Regions from separate parts of the Azospira sp. MPR-LB4 genome, predicted to be linked through region 2. Evidence: riboswitches for the same ligand, from Rfam matches in the RefSeq annotation. Region 2 holds a riboswitch; each other region holds the start of a gene.
What was found. Region 2 has a riboswitch for cobalamin ahead of AC3QLZ_RS16495 (ribonucleoside-diphosphate reductase subunit alpha). Riboswitches for the same ligand answer to the same signal wherever they lie in the genome.

Region 1: it holds a riboswitch for cobalamin, as region 2 does, so the genes downstream of both, AC3QLZ_RS03760 (acyl-CoA thioesterase) here and AC3QLZ_RS16495 (ribonucleoside-diphosphate reductase subunit alpha) in region 2, are expected to answer to the same signal.
Region 3: it holds a riboswitch for cobalamin, as region 2 does, so the genes downstream of both, bluB (5,6-dimethylbenzimidazole synthase) here and AC3QLZ_RS16495 (ribonucleoside-diphosphate reductase subunit alpha) in region 2, are expected to answer to the same signal.

The regions. Positions count from the first base shown of each region.
Region 1 covers NZ_CM179521.1:831,275-835,920, reverse strand. The annotation lists gene cbiQ (cobalt ECF transporter T component CbiQ) at 1-721, opposite strand, end outside; gene AC3QLZ_RS03770 (energy-coupling factor ABC transporter substrate-binding protein) at 715-1,086, opposite strand; gene AC3QLZ_RS03765 (energy-coupling factor ABC transporter permease) at 1,083-1,760, opposite strand; cobalamin riboswitch at 1,897-2,110, opposite strand; cobalamin riboswitch at 2,180-2,396, shown strand; gene AC3QLZ_RS03760 (acyl-CoA thioesterase) at 2,564-3,433, shown strand; gene AC3QLZ_RS03755 (diguanylate cyclase) at 3,689-4,646, shown strand, end outside.
Region 2 covers NZ_CM179521.1:3,530,325-3,534,970, forward strand. The annotation lists gene AC3QLZ_RS16495 (ribonucleoside-diphosphate reductase subunit alpha) at 1-2,339, opposite strand, end outside; cobalamin riboswitch at 2,469-2,719, opposite strand; gene AC3QLZ_RS16500 (hypothetical protein) at 2,916-3,218, opposite strand; gene ilvB (acetolactate synthase large subunit) at 3,324-4,646, shown strand, end outside.
Region 3 covers NZ_CM179521.1:1,516,284-1,520,929, reverse strand. The annotation lists gene AC3QLZ_RS06950 (hypothetical protein) at 1-377, shown strand, start outside; gene pyk (pyruvate kinase) at 469-1,914, shown strand; cobalamin riboswitch at 1,982-2,177, shown strand; gene bluB (5,6-dimethylbenzimidazole synthase) at 2,223-2,993, shown strand; gene fba (class II fructose-bisphosphate aldolase) at 3,192-4,256, shown strand; gene AC3QLZ_RS06930 (DUF3422 family protein) at 4,326-4,646, shown strand, end outside.

The DNA.
Region 1 (4,646 bases), 1.0 Mb from region 2:
TCCAGGCGAGCAGCACCAGGGCCAGGGCGGCCACGCCGGCCAGGCCGGCATCGCGCCGGGCGTGGGGGTGGCGGCTGCCGAGGAAGCGCAGGGGACCGTCGTTGTTGCGGGCCAGGGCCGCCAGGTGCAGGGCGTGGGAACGCTGCCACACCTGCAGGGTGAGGTGGGCGGCCATCTGCCCCAGGCTGCGCAGCAGGCGGCTGCGGTCCAGGTGGCCGAGGCGGGCGGCCTGGGCGGCGCGCATGTCCTGCAGGGCGGCGGCGAAGACGAACAGGGTGCGGTAGCACAGCACCATGATGTCCAGCAGCACCTCGGGGGTGCGCAGGCGGCGCAGCAGGGCGATGAGGTCGCTCAGGGGCGTGGTCAGCACCAGGAACAGCAGGGCCGCCAGGGCGCCCAGGGAGCGGGTCGCCACCACGGCGGCCTGGTGGGTGCCGGCGGCGGTGGCCTGCAGGCCGCCCCCATCCACGGAGACGGCCAGGGAGAGGGCGCTGATGGCGAGGAAGAAGAGGGCCGGGGCCGCCACCCGCAGATAGAGCAGGGGCGATACCCGGGCGCCGCCGATGGTCACGGCCGCCAGCAGGGCGGCCACGCCGAGCCCGGCGGCCGGGGTGGCGGCGGCGACGAAGGCGGCCGTCACCCCGCCCAGGGCGAAGAGGCCCTTGGCCTGGGGCGCCACGCCGCGCCAGCGGTTGGCGTAGGCCGACTGCTCGATCAGCACGCCGGCCCTTCCTGGTCCTTGTCTTCGCGCCGGGCTGCCGCTTCACCGCGTCGTTGTTCCCGGCGCAGCTTTTCCCGGGTGCGGGCGCAGCCCAGGTAATAGCCGATGAAGCCGGCGCCGAGGGCCGCCTGCAGGGCGAAAAGGAGGGAGGCGATCTCGCCGCTGGCCGGCTCCAGCAGGGGCTGGAACCAGGGCTGGTAGTCCGGGGCGATGCGGGTGATGAGGGCCTGGGCCTCGCTGTCGGCGCCGCCGAAGATTTCCGCCGGCTGGCCGTCCGGCCCGACCGGCCGTTCCACCAGCCACAGGGGCAGGGCCGCCAGCAGCACCACGGCGATGAGCAGCAGCAGGTTCTGGTGGCGCTTCATGCCCGCACCTCCGGCGCCGGGGCCACGCCCAGGTCCTGCAGTTCCTGCGGGTTGAAGCGGGCCAGGGCGTTGCAGATGACCACGGTGAGCAGGCCCTCGCTGATGGCCAGGGGAATCTGGGTGAGGGCGAAGATGCCGGCGAACTTGAGGAAGGAGGCGCCAAAGCCGCCCACCGGATCGGGGAAGGCCCAGGCCAGTTGCACCGAGGTGGTGACGTAGGTGAGCAGGTCCGCCAGGCTGGCGGCGAGGAACACGCTCACCGCCAGGGAGGCCTTGAGGCGGCGGGCCAGGGCGAAGATGCCGTAGGCGGCGAAGGGTCCCACCACGGCCATGGAGAAGATGTTGGCGCCCAGGGTGGTGAGGCCGCCGTGGGCCAGCAGCAGGGCCTGGAACAGCAGCACCACGGCGCCGATGGGAGCCATGGCGGCAGGGCCGAAGAGCACGGCGCCCAGGCCGGTGCCGGTGGGGTGGGAACAGCTGCCGGTGACCGAGGGCAGCTTCAGGGCCGAGAGGACGAAGGTGAAGGCGGCGGCCACTCCCAGCAGCATGCGCTGCTCGGGATTTTCGCGGATGCGGCGGTTCACGGAACGGATGCCCCAGGCGACGAAGGGGGCGGCGGCGACGCTCCAGCCCACGGCGTGTTCGATGGGCAGGAAGCCTTCCATGATGTGCATGAGTCTCTCCCTCGGCGAGCATGACGGTGGCGCACCAGGCGGGGGAGTTGTGGCAGGTCGGATAAAGGGCCGCGGCGGATGGAACAGCGAGGAGGCGGCAAATCACCAGAACCGTTCCCGTCACCCCGGGGAATGGTGCAACTTGTGATGTCAGGCCGGTCTTCTGGCTTGCCTTCATCCTTCCCTGCCGGCCTTCCCGTGATGAACCACAGTGGCGTGAGGCAGCGTCGTCTGGCTTACAGCAGCGGGGGCTGCGCCGGACTGTCCTGGGTGGTCCCTGGAGTCACCGGCTTCCCGTTTCACCGTCCCCGCAGAGCGCGAGGCACGGCACCTGAATCGGGGCGGATGATAGCCCACTCCCCCCGGGCTGGGCAATCCGCCGCGCCAGGCGCGGCGTTTGGCGAATCGGTCGGGGCGGGTTAGACTGGCCCCGCTTCGGTTCCCCCCTCCAGGGGATGAAAAGGGAATCCGGTGCGAGACAGGGCGGCGACGCCCCGACTCCAGTCCGGAACTGCCCCCGCAACTGTAGGCGGCGAGCGTTGCGCTCCACTCTTTGCCACTGGCGATACTGCCGGGAAGGCTGGCGCAACGTGACGACCCGCAAGTCAGGAGACCTGCCGCGGCATTACTTCATATCAATCCTAATTGGGGCGGGGTGTCCCCTGAGGAAGGTAAATGCGCGCATTCCCTGACTGTCATCGTTGTCCGCTCTCGGCTGCCTGCCGCTCCGAGCCGCTTTGCCGCGGCCCGGGGTGTTCGCCCTTCTCCGATGCTCCCGCTCCGCTTTATCCAAGGAGTTGCGCATGCGCATGGAAGCAATGGAAATCGGCGCCGTCGTGGGGACGGCCGCCCAGCCCGTAGAAGCCAATCCCGCCCCCACTTCGTCCACTTCGCCGCGGCAGCAGCAGGCCACCCTCATGGTGGACGTGGTCTTCCCCGAACAGGTGAACCATCACGGCACCCTCTTCGGCGGTTCCGCCATGGCCATGATGGACAAGCTGGCTTTCCTGGTGGCCACCCGGGAGACCCGCCGGCCCATGGTCACCGCCAGCAGCGGCCGCATCGACTTCCGTAAGCCCATTCCCCAGGGGCGCCTGGTGGAACTGTCCGGCCGGGTGGTGCAGCGGGGTCGGCGCTCGGTGCAGGTGGAGGTGGCCCTGGCGGCGGAGGACCTGGCCACCGGGCTGCGGGAGACCAGCGCCACCGCCCACTTCACCCTGGTGGCGGTGGACGGTCCAGGGGCGCCGCTGCAGGAGGACGACGAGAGCTTCGCCCAGCTGCCCGGCATCGGCCCGGTGACGGCCATGGTGGAGATGGTCTTTCCCGGCCACACCAACCACCACGGCAGCCTCTTCGGCGGCCAGGCCCTGGCCTGGCTGGGCAAGGCGGCCATGGTGGCGGCCAGCCGCCAGGCCCGCATGCCGGTGGTGATGGCCGCTTCCGAGCGCATCGACTTCCACGCGCCGGTGCTGGAGGGGGAGATCGCCGACCTGGCGGCCCGGGTGGTGGCCATCGGCAACAGTTCCATGACGGTGGAAGTGCTGCTGCACGCCGAGGCCCTGCTCACCGGCCAGCGCCGCCTGTGCACCCGGGGCCGCCTCACCATGGTGGCGGTGGGCTACGACGGCCGCCCGGTGCCCGTGCCCCAGCCCCTGGGGCGGCGTCTGGCCTAGGCGCCGGCCATCGCCCGCCCCGGTCGGGGCGGGCGCCCGGTTTCCGGCCCGGAACGGCAGGCGGCAGGCTGCCCGGCCGGGCAGCGGCCCCCCACCGCGGTGTGACATAGTCGAGCCAATTCAGCGGTGGCGGGCCGTTATACTGCCGACAGAACAAGATGGGCCGGAGCCCGTGCCGTGATCGGCATGGCGCCTTCCGCAACCCAGGCTGCCCGGGCATCGGCAGTGACGATCCCTCCAACCTGCCTAGTCCCCATGTCCCTCAAGACAGCCCTGGCCCTGTGCGCCGCCTGCCTTACCCTGAGTCCGCTGCCCGGCGTCGCCTCCGAGCCGGCGTCCATCGTCTTCACGGCTGCCGAGCAGGCCTACCTGGACAGGGTGCAGTCGGTGAAGATGTGCGTCGATCCGGACTGGGAGCCCTTCGAGCGCATCAACGAGCAGGGGCGGCACGAGGGTATCGGCGCCGACCTGGTGCAGCTGGTGGCCCAGCGGGTCGGCCTGCGCATCGAGCTGCTGTCGGTGCGGACCTGGGACGAAAGCCTGGCCGCCGCCAAGGCCGGGCGCTGCCAGCTCATGAGCTTCCTCAACCAGAGTCCGGAACGGGACCGCTGGCTGAATTTCACCGCTCCCGTGTTCACCGACCCCAACATCATCGTCACCCGGGAGGAGCACGCCTTCGTCGGCGACCTCCTCGGCCTCAGCGGCGAGAGCGTGGCCCTGCCCCGGGGCACCATGGTGGAGGAGCGCATCCGCAAGGACTTCCCCAACCTGCGGGTGATCCTCACCGGCAGCGAGCCGGAGGCCGTCTCCCTGGTTTCCGAGCGCAAGGCCGACCTGACGGTGCGCTCCCTCATCGTCGCCGCCTACGCCATCCGCAAGGAAGGCCTGTTCAACCTCAAGATCGCCGGCCAGATTCCCGCCTACACCAACCAGCTGCGCATCGGCGTGGTCAAGGACGAACCCCTGCTGCGGGACATCCTGGACAAGGGCGTGCGCACCGTGACGCCCCAGGAGCGGGAGGCCATCGCCAACCGGCACGTGGCCATCAAGGTGGAGCAGCACACCGACTACAGCCTGCTGTGGAAGAGCCTGGCCGTGGCCGCCTTCGTCCTGGCCGTGGTCATCTACTCCAACCGCAAGCTGAGCGCCCTCAACCGGGAGCTGGAGCGACTTTCCGTCACCGACAAGCTGACCGGCCTGTTCAACCGCATGA
Region 2 (4,646 bases):
ATGTTGGAGATGGTGGCCGTGGGCGCAATGGCGACGCAGTTGGAGTTGCGCATGCCGACCTGGGCGATGCGCTCGCGCAGGGCGTCCCAGTCCAGGGTGGTGCTGCGGTCCACTTCCACATAGCCGCCCCGGGCGTCTTCCAGCAGCTGCAGGGAGTCGATGGGCAGGATGCCCTTGTCCCACAGGCTGCCCTTGAAGCTGGAGTAGCGGCCCCGTTCCTCGGCCAGGTCGGTGGAGGCCCAGTAGGCGTGGTAGCAGACGGCTTCCATGGAGCGGTCGGCGAATTCCACGGCGGCTTCGGAGGCGTAGGGCAGGCCCAGCCGGTGCAGGCAATCGGAGAAGCCCATGATGCCCAGGCCCACCGGGCGGTGCCGCACGTTGGCGTTGCGCGCCTTGGGGGTGGCGTAGAAGTTGATGTCCACCACGTTGTCCAGGAGGCGCATGGCGGTGCGGATGGTACGTTGCAGCTTGGCCTGGTCCAGCACCAGCTGGCCGTCCACCAGGATCAGGTGGGCCGGCAGGTTCACCGAGCCCAGGTTGCACACGGCGGTCTCGGAATCGGAGGTGTTGAGGGTGATCTCGGTGCACAGGTTGGAGCTATGCACCACGCCCACGTGCTGCTGGGGCGAGCGCAGGTTGCAGGCATCCTTGAAGGTGATCCAGGGGTGGCCGGTCTCGAACAGCATGGTCAGCATCTTGCGCCACAGCTGCACGGCGGGAATGCGCTTGAACAGACGGATCTCGCCCCGGTCGGCCTTGGCCTCGTAGGCGTTGTAGGCGACTTCAAATTCCTTGCCGAACTTGTCGTGCAGGTCGGGCACGTCGCTGGGGGAGAAGAGGGTCCACTCGCCGCCGTTGATGACCCGCTGCATGAACAGGTCGGGAATCCAGTTGGCGGTGTTCATGTCGTGGGTGCGGCGGCGTTCGTCGCCGGTGTTCTTGCGCAGCTCGAGGAATTCCTCGATGTCCAGATGCCAGGATTCCAGATAGGCGCAGACGGCGCCCTTGCGCTTGCCGCCCTGGTTCACGGCCACGGCCGTGTCATTCACCACCTTGAGGAAGGGGATGACGCCCTGGCTCTTGCCGTTGGTGCCCTTGATGCGGGCCCCCAGGGAGCGCACCGGGGTCCAGTCGTTGCCCAGGCCGCCGGCGTATTTCTGCAGCAGGGCGTTTTCCTTGATGGACTGGTAGATTCCTTCCAGGTCGTCGGAGACGGTGGTGAGGTAGCAGGAAGAGAGCTGGGAATGCCGGGTGCCGCTGTTGAACAGGGTCGGCGTGCTGCTCATGAAGTCGAAGGAGGAGAGCAGGTTGTAGAACTCGATGGCCCGGGCTTCCCGGTCGATCTCGTTGAGGGCCAGGCCCATGGCCACGCGCATGAAGAAGGTCTGGGGCAGCTCGATGCGGCGCTCGTCCACGTGCAGGAAGTAGCGGTCGTAGAGGGTCTGCAGGCCCAGGTAGTCGAACTGCAGGTCCCGCTCGGCCTTGAGGGCGGCGGCCAGGCGTTCCAGGTCGTAGTCCTTGAGGCGGGCATCCAGCAGCTCGGCGTCCACGCCGGTGCGGATGAGGCCGGGGAAGGCTTCGGCGTAGCGGGCGGCCATGGCCTCCTGGCTGGCTTCCTCCCCCAGCACTTCGACGCGCACGCTGCTCAGCAGCAGGCGGGCAGCCACCTTGCTGTAGCCCGGTTCCCGCTCGATCAGGGTGCGGGCGGCCAGCACCAGGGACTGGCGCACGGCGGCCAGGGGCACGCCGTCGTAGAGGTTGTGCAGGGCCTGCTCCAGCACCGTTTCGGCAGCCACGTCGGCCAGGCCCTGGCAGGCTTCCCGGCATTGCTGCAGCAGGGCGGCCCGGTCCAGGGGGAAGCGGCGGTCGCCGTCCACCACGTGCAGCAGGGGGCCGGCGGCAGCGGGGGCGGCCGCCGCCTGGGCAGCCCGTTCGGCGGCCCGCTTTTCCCGGTACAGCACGTAGGCCCGGGCCACGTCGTGCTCGCCGGAACGCATCAGGGCCAGTTCCACCTGGTCCTGGATGTCTTCGATATGCACCGTGCCGCCGCCGGGCAGGCGCCGGGTGAGGGCTTGGACGACGATGGCGGTGAGGCGGGAGACCAGGTCCCGCAGGCGGGCCGAGGCGGCGCCCTGGCTGCCGTGCACGGCCAGGAAGGCCTTGTTCATGGCGACGGAGATTTTTTCCGCATTGAAAGGCATTACCGAACCGTTGCGGCGGATGACCTCGAAGGACTGGGCCCGGCCGGCCAGATCGGCGGCGTTGGGCAGGCTGTCGTCCAGATTGTCGGAGGGCAGGTGGGATGACGCTTGGTGGGTGGCGAAGAGGCCGGCTTGCATCGTGGAACTCCCGTTATCAACGGAACGGGGGCCCAGGGCGGCGGGACTGCCGAGGCGCCGGCGGGCACGCCCATGGCGGCCGACAGCGGACAATCCCGATCCACCGGGGGGCACCCCGCCCCTGGTCAGACTGAAAAATTGGCGACGGCAGGTTTCCTGGCTCACGGGTCCTGGCCCGATGCCCGCCTTCCCGGTGGAACTGCCTCCCAGTGGCACGCGTGGACATCGAACTCGCCGTTTACAGTTGCGGGGGCAGCTCCGGCATGGGCGGAAAGTTCGCTGCGGATTCGCGGGGAATCCGTCTGATCCCGACTTCCTTGATCGCCGCACCGGATTCCCATTTGTCCCGAAATCGGGGAACCGTCGCGGAGGAGACTTTACCCCAGCCCTCAAGCGGAGGGCAAGGGGTTGGACACTACAGGTAGTAGTACGAGAGTAATAGACAACTACATATAGTGTATTTGGCGACAGGGTCTTTTCCACAGCCGGGAGCATTTTGCCCAGAAAACGGGCAGAGTGTTTAATCCCCAGTAATACTGTGGCTTTTCACCGACTGTCCCGGAACGGCCCACAGACTTATCCACAGAAACTGTGAATTTCCTGTTGCATGCCCCGCCGGAATTTCTGCATAATCGTCGGATCGTTTTTGCCGGAGCAGTGGCAAAAACTTTTTTTACCGGCAAATTTTTTTCCGCCTTCAACCGCGAATCCTTTATCAGCTCCATGTACAACTTCGCCGACTTCGACCGCTGCAACACGCTGCCCTCCCGGGCCGGCGCGGGCGCGTCCGTCATTGGCGTAGTAGGCGCTGTAGTACGCGTAGTCGTAGTAGTACGCGCGTGCGCCGCTGGGATGAGCGAAGTCCGGTAAAGAAACCAACCGAATTCCACAAAACCCCCGCCGGCGCGACAGCCCGGCGGGGGTTTTGTTTTTGGGCCCTCCGACCGGCAAGCCAAACCGGATCACGCAAGGAGAAGCCCAGCCATGAATGCCCCAGCCCCCCAAGCCGCCCGCCAGACGGATGCCGCCCCGGCGCCGGAAACCCTTACCGGCGCCCAGATCGTCGTCCGCCTGCTGGAACGCCAGGGCGTCACCACCGTCTCCGGCATTCCCGGCGGCGCCATCCTGCCCTTCTACGACGCCCTCTCGGCCTCGGAAAAAATCCGCCACGTGCTGGCCCGCCATGAGCAGGGCGCCGGCTTCATCGCCCAGGGCATGGCCCGGGCCAGCGGCCAGCCCGCTGTCTGCCTCGCTTCCTCCGGCCCCGGTGCCACCAATCTGCTGACCGCCATCGCCGATGCCAAGCTGGATTCCATTCCCCTGGTGGCCATCACCGGCCAGGTGCCCCGCAGCATGATCGGCACCGACGCCTTCCAGGAGGTGGATACCTACGGCCTTTCCATCCCCATCACCAAGCACAACTTCCTGGTGAACTCCGCAGAAGAGCTGCTGGAGGTGATTCCCCGGGCCTTCACCCTGGCCGCCTCCGGCCGCCCCGGCCCGGTGCTGGTGGATATCCCCAAGGACGTCCAGGCCCAGGCCATCGAGGTCAGCCAGTGGCCCGCCCCCGGCGGCCGCCAGGCCCTGCCGGCGCCGGACATGGCGGCCATCGAAAAGGCCGCCGCCATGATCAACGCCGCCGAGCGGCCCATCCTTTATCTGGGCGGCGGCGTCGTCCATTCCGGCGCCGCCGAGGCCGCCGTGGCTCTGGCAGAGAAGGCGTCGCTTCCCACCACCATGACCCTCATGGCCCTGGGCGCCATGCCGGTGGACCATCCCCTCTCCATCCACATGCTGGGTATGCACGGCGCCCGCTACACCAACCTGCTGCTGGAAGAGTGCGACCTGCTCATCGCCGTCGGCGCCCGCTTCGACGACCGGGCCACCGGCAAGGTGGCGGCCTTCTGCCCCAAGGCCCAGATCATCCACATCGACATCGACCCCTCCGAACTGGACAAGATCAAGAACGCCCACGTGGGCATCGCCGGCGACGTGGGCGAGGTACTGGAAAAACTTTCGCCCCTGGTGGAGGCCCACCTGCGCAAGCGCTGGCTCACCCACATGGGCGACCTGCGCTCCCGCTTCCGCCTGCAGCGGCCCAACCTGGAAGACCCGCGCAGCCACTACGGCCTGATCCAGGCCGTGGCCGACTGTCTGGACGATTCCGCCGCCATTGCCACCGACGTGGGCCAGCACCAGATGTGGGTGGCCCAGGCCTACCCCCTGCGCCGGCCGCGCCAGTGGCTCACCTCCGGCGGCCTGGGGACCATGGGCTTCGGCGTTCCCGCCGCCCTCGGTGCCGCCCTG
Region 3 (4,646 bases), 1.7 Mb from region 2:
TGGGGCGGCTGGCGGGCTGGCACCATCCCTCGCCCTTCATGGTCGGGGTGCGGCAGCAGTGGGGCTCCTGGTATGCCTACCGGGCGGCCCTGCTGGCGGACAGCGACTTCCCGCCGACGCCGCCCCTGCAGGAAGCCTCGCCCTGTGCCAGCTGCGCGCCCCGGGTCTGCATCGAGGCCTGTCCGGCCGGCGCCCTGGCTGGCGGCCGTTTCGACCTGGCCGCCTGCGTCGCCTGGCGCCGGCAGCCCGCCTCGCCCTGCCGCCATACCTGCCTGGCCCGGCTGGCCTGCCCGGTGGGCCGGGAGCACCGCTACGAGCCGGCCCAGATCCGCCACACCTACGCCCAATCGCTGGCGGCCATCGAGGCCTACTATTGAAGCGCCCCGGCGCCGGGAAATGGCCTGGGGGCCAGCGACGGCGGGGAGGCTGCGCTAGAATGGCCGGACAGACCAACAACAGGAACCCGCCATGGCCCGCCATACCAAGATCGTCGCCACCCTCGGCCCCGCTTCCACCGATCCCGTCACCCTGGAGCGCCTGATCCGCGCCGGCGTGGACGTGGTGCGCATGAACTTCTCCCACGGCACCGCCGAGGACCACATGGCCCGGGCCCGCACCGTGCGCGAGATTTCCGCCAAGGTGGGGCGGCCGGTGGGCATCCTGGGTGACCTGCAGGGGCCGAAGATCCGCGTCGGCAAATTCGAGAACGGCAAGATCCAGCTGGAGAAGGGCGACAAGTTCATCCTCGACGCCAACTGTGCCCTGGGCAACCAGGAGCGGGTCGGCCTGGACTACAAGGACCTGCCCCGGGACGTGGAGCCCGGCGCCGTGCTGCTGCTGGACGACGGCCGCATCGTGCTCGACGTGGAGCGGGTGATCGGTGCCGAAATCCACACCGTGGTGCGCCACGCCGGCGAGCTGTCCAACAACAAGGGCATCAACCGCCAGGGCGGCGGCCTTTCCGCCCCGGCCCTGACTGCCAAGGACATGGACGACATCAAGACGGCGGCCCAGATCGGCGTCGATTACATCGCCGTCTCCTTCCCCAAGAGCGCCGCCGACATGTACATGGCGCGCCAGCTGATGCGGGCCGCCGGCAGCCGCGCCCTGACCATCGCCAAGATCGAGCGCACCGAGGCCGTGGCGGCCCTGGATGAAATCCTTGACGCCTCCGACGGCGTCATGGTGGCCCGGGGCGACCTGGCCGTGGAAGTGGGCGATGCCGCCGTGCCGGCCCTGCAGAAGAAGATGATTCGCCACGCCCGGGAGAAGAACAAGCTGGCCATCACCGCCACCCAGATGATGGAATCCATGATCCAGTCGCCGGTGCCGACCCGGGCCGAAGTGTCCGACGTGGCCAATGCGGTGCTGGACGGCACCGACGCGGTGATGCTTTCCGCCGAGACCGCCAGCGGCCGCTATCCGGTGGAAACCGTGGAATCCATGGCCCGGGTCTGCATCGAGGCCGAGCGTTCCGCCGAGGTGACCCTGGACCGGGAATTCCTCGACCGGGTGTTCACCCGCATCGACCAGTCCGTGGCCATGGCCGCCATCTGGACCGCCCACCACCTCAAGGTGAAGGCCATCGCCGCCCTGTCGCAATCCGGTTCCACCGCCCTGTGGATGAGCCGCCTCAACTGCGGCGTGCCGGTCTATGCCCTGACGCCGGATGCGGAGGCCCAGACCAAGATGTCCCTCTACCGGGAAGTGACGCCCCTGCTCATGAGCCAGCAGCATTCGGACCGGGACGTGCTGCTCTACGAAGCCGAGCAGCTGCTGATGCAGAACGGCGCCGTGGCCAAGGGCGACCTTATCGTGCTGACCATCGGCGAGCCCATCGGCACCCCGGGGGGCACCAACACCCTGAAGATCGTCCGCGTCGGCGAGCACCAGATGCCGCCCCTGCGGGCCTGATAGGGCCCTCGCGGGCCTCGGGCCTGAATCCGCCGGCTCTGTTAAAATTCCCGTCGCCCCGGTCCGCCGGGGCGAATCGTCTCCGGGTGCCCGCAAGGGAGAATCGGGAACGCGGTGCGGCAGGCCTTGGGGCCGCCCATTCCGCGACGTGCCCAACGCTGTGAGGGGGACTGGGCCGGCAGATGCCACTGATCCGCGGATCGGGAAGGCGCCGGCGCAGAGTGATCCCGAGTCAGAAGACCGGCCAGGAGACCCTTTCCGGCACGCACGGCCAGGCGCGCCGCCACCGATCTTCTGAAGGGGACTCCATGAAGACCGACCCCACCGTCAACAAAGTCATCTCCCTCGCCGGCTACCAGAACGAACACGAGTTCTCCGACGCCGCCCGGGACGCCATCTACCACGCCATCTTCTCCCGCCGCGACGTGCGCGGCCAGTTCCTGCCCGACCCGGTGCCCCAGGAGGTGCTGGCCCGGGTCCTCACCGCCGCCCATTTCGCCCCTTCCGTCGGCTACATGCAGCCCTGGAGTTTCCTCCTGGTGCGGGAGGCGGAGACCAAGGCCCGCATCCACGCCGCCTTCCAGCAGGCCAACCAGGAGGCGGCGGAGAAATTCGAGGGCGAGCGCCAGGCCATCTACAAGGAACTGAAGCTGGAGGGCATCCGGGAAGCGCCCATCAACCTGCTCATCACCTGCGACCGGGACCGGGCCGGCCCGGTGGTCATCGGCCGCACCCACATCAAGGCCATGGACCTCTATTCCAGCGTCTGCGCCGTGCAGAACCTGTGGCTGGCGGCCCGCAGCGAAGGCCTGGGGGTGGGCTGGGTCTCCATCTTCCACCAGCAGGCCCTGCGCGACATCCTGGGCCTGCCGCCGCGCATCATCCCGGTGGCCTACCTGTGTCTGGGCTACGTCAGCCACTTCAAGGAAAAGCCGGAGCTGGAAAGCGCCGGCTGGCGCCAGCGCCTGCCCCTGGCCGACCTGGTGTACGACGGCCAGTGGGAAAAGCCGGTGGAGGAGGAGCTGCGCCAGGTCCTCAGCGAGCACCAGGCCAGGGCCCAGGAAAAACGCCGCTTCTAGGCATGCCTGCCTGAAGAGGGCCGTGGTTTGGGCGTCTCCGGCGCCCTGGTCGCGGCCTTTGTCTTTCTTTTGCTGCCCGGTGGTCGCAGTACTCGCCCGGGGGGCAAAGCCACGATAAAATCACGGTCTTTCCCGAGCGCCACGACAGCGGGCGCCGATCACGCCAGAACAAACCGCATTGCCCATTGGAGGAACACCATGCCCATCGTATCCATGCGCCAGCTCCTGGACCACGCCGCCGAGAACGGCTACGGTCTGCCCGCCTTCAACGTGAACAACATGGAACAGGTCTGGGCCATCATGGAGGCCGCCAATGAACTGAACGCCCCGGTGATCATGCAGGCCTCCGCCGGTGCCCGCAAATACGCCGGCGAAGCCTTCCTGCGCCACCAGATCCTCGCCGCCCTGGAAGCCTATCCCCACATTCCCGTGGTGATGCACCAGGACCACGGCCAGTCCCCCGCCGTCTGTATGGCCGCCATCAAGTCCGGCTTCTCCTCCGTGATGATGGACGGCTCCCTGCAGGAAGACGGCAAGAGCGTCGCCTCCTACGACTACAACGTGGCCGTGACCCAGGAAGTGGTGAAGTTCTCCCACGCCATCGGCGTCTCCGTCGAGGCCGAACTGGGCGTGCTCGGTTCCCTGGAAACCATGAAGGCCGACAAGGAAGACGGCCACGGCGCCGAAGGCCACATGACCCGGGAAGACCTGCTCACCGATCCGGACCAGGCCGCCGACTTCGTCGCCCGCACCAACTGCGACGCCCTGGCCATCGCCATCGGCACCAGCCACGGCGCCTACAAGTTCACCAAGAAGCCCACCGGCGACATCCTGGCCATCGACCGCATCAAGGAAATCCACGCCCGCATCCCCAACACCCACCTGGTGATGCACGGCTCCTCCTCCGTGCCCCAGGATCTGCTGGCCGAGATCCGGGAATTCGGCGGCGACATGAAGGAAACCTACGGCGTGCCCGTGGAAGAGATCGTGAACGGCATCAAGCACGGCGTGCGCAAGGTGAACATCGACACCGACATCCGCCTGGCCATGACCGGCGCCGTGCGTCGCTACCTGTTCGAGAACCCCTCCAAGTTCGATCCCCGCGACTTCCTCAAGCCCGCCCGGGAAGCCGCCAAGAAAATCTGCGTCGCCCGCTACCAGGCCTTCGGCTGCGAAGGCCGGGCCGGCCAGATCAAGCCCATCTCCCTGGAGAAGATGGCCGAGCGCTACAAGAAGGGCGAGCTGAACCAGATCGTCAAGTAAGGCGGTCCGCCTTCCCAACCGCTGCCAGGCGCCGGATACTTCTCCGGCGCCCTTTTATTTTTATCCGCCATGACCCTGCCCCTCGCCGAACACCCGCTGCGCCAGCGCCTCAATGACGAGGTCCATGCCCGCCCGCCCATGGCCCTGGAAGGGCCGGAGTGGATCAGCTACCTGGCGGTGCTGCACGAAGGCACCGAGGCAGCGGCCGAAGAAGCCCATCTGCAGCGCCTCTGCGCCGCCCTGGGGGCCAATCTCTGCCCCGTCATCCAGGGCGACCACTGGGTCATGGACGCGGGCCGCCTGCGCCTCAAGTGGGAGCGGCACAACGAATTTTCCGGCTACACCTTCTTCCTCGCCCGGGAACCCGGCGACGCCCCCGACACCACCGCC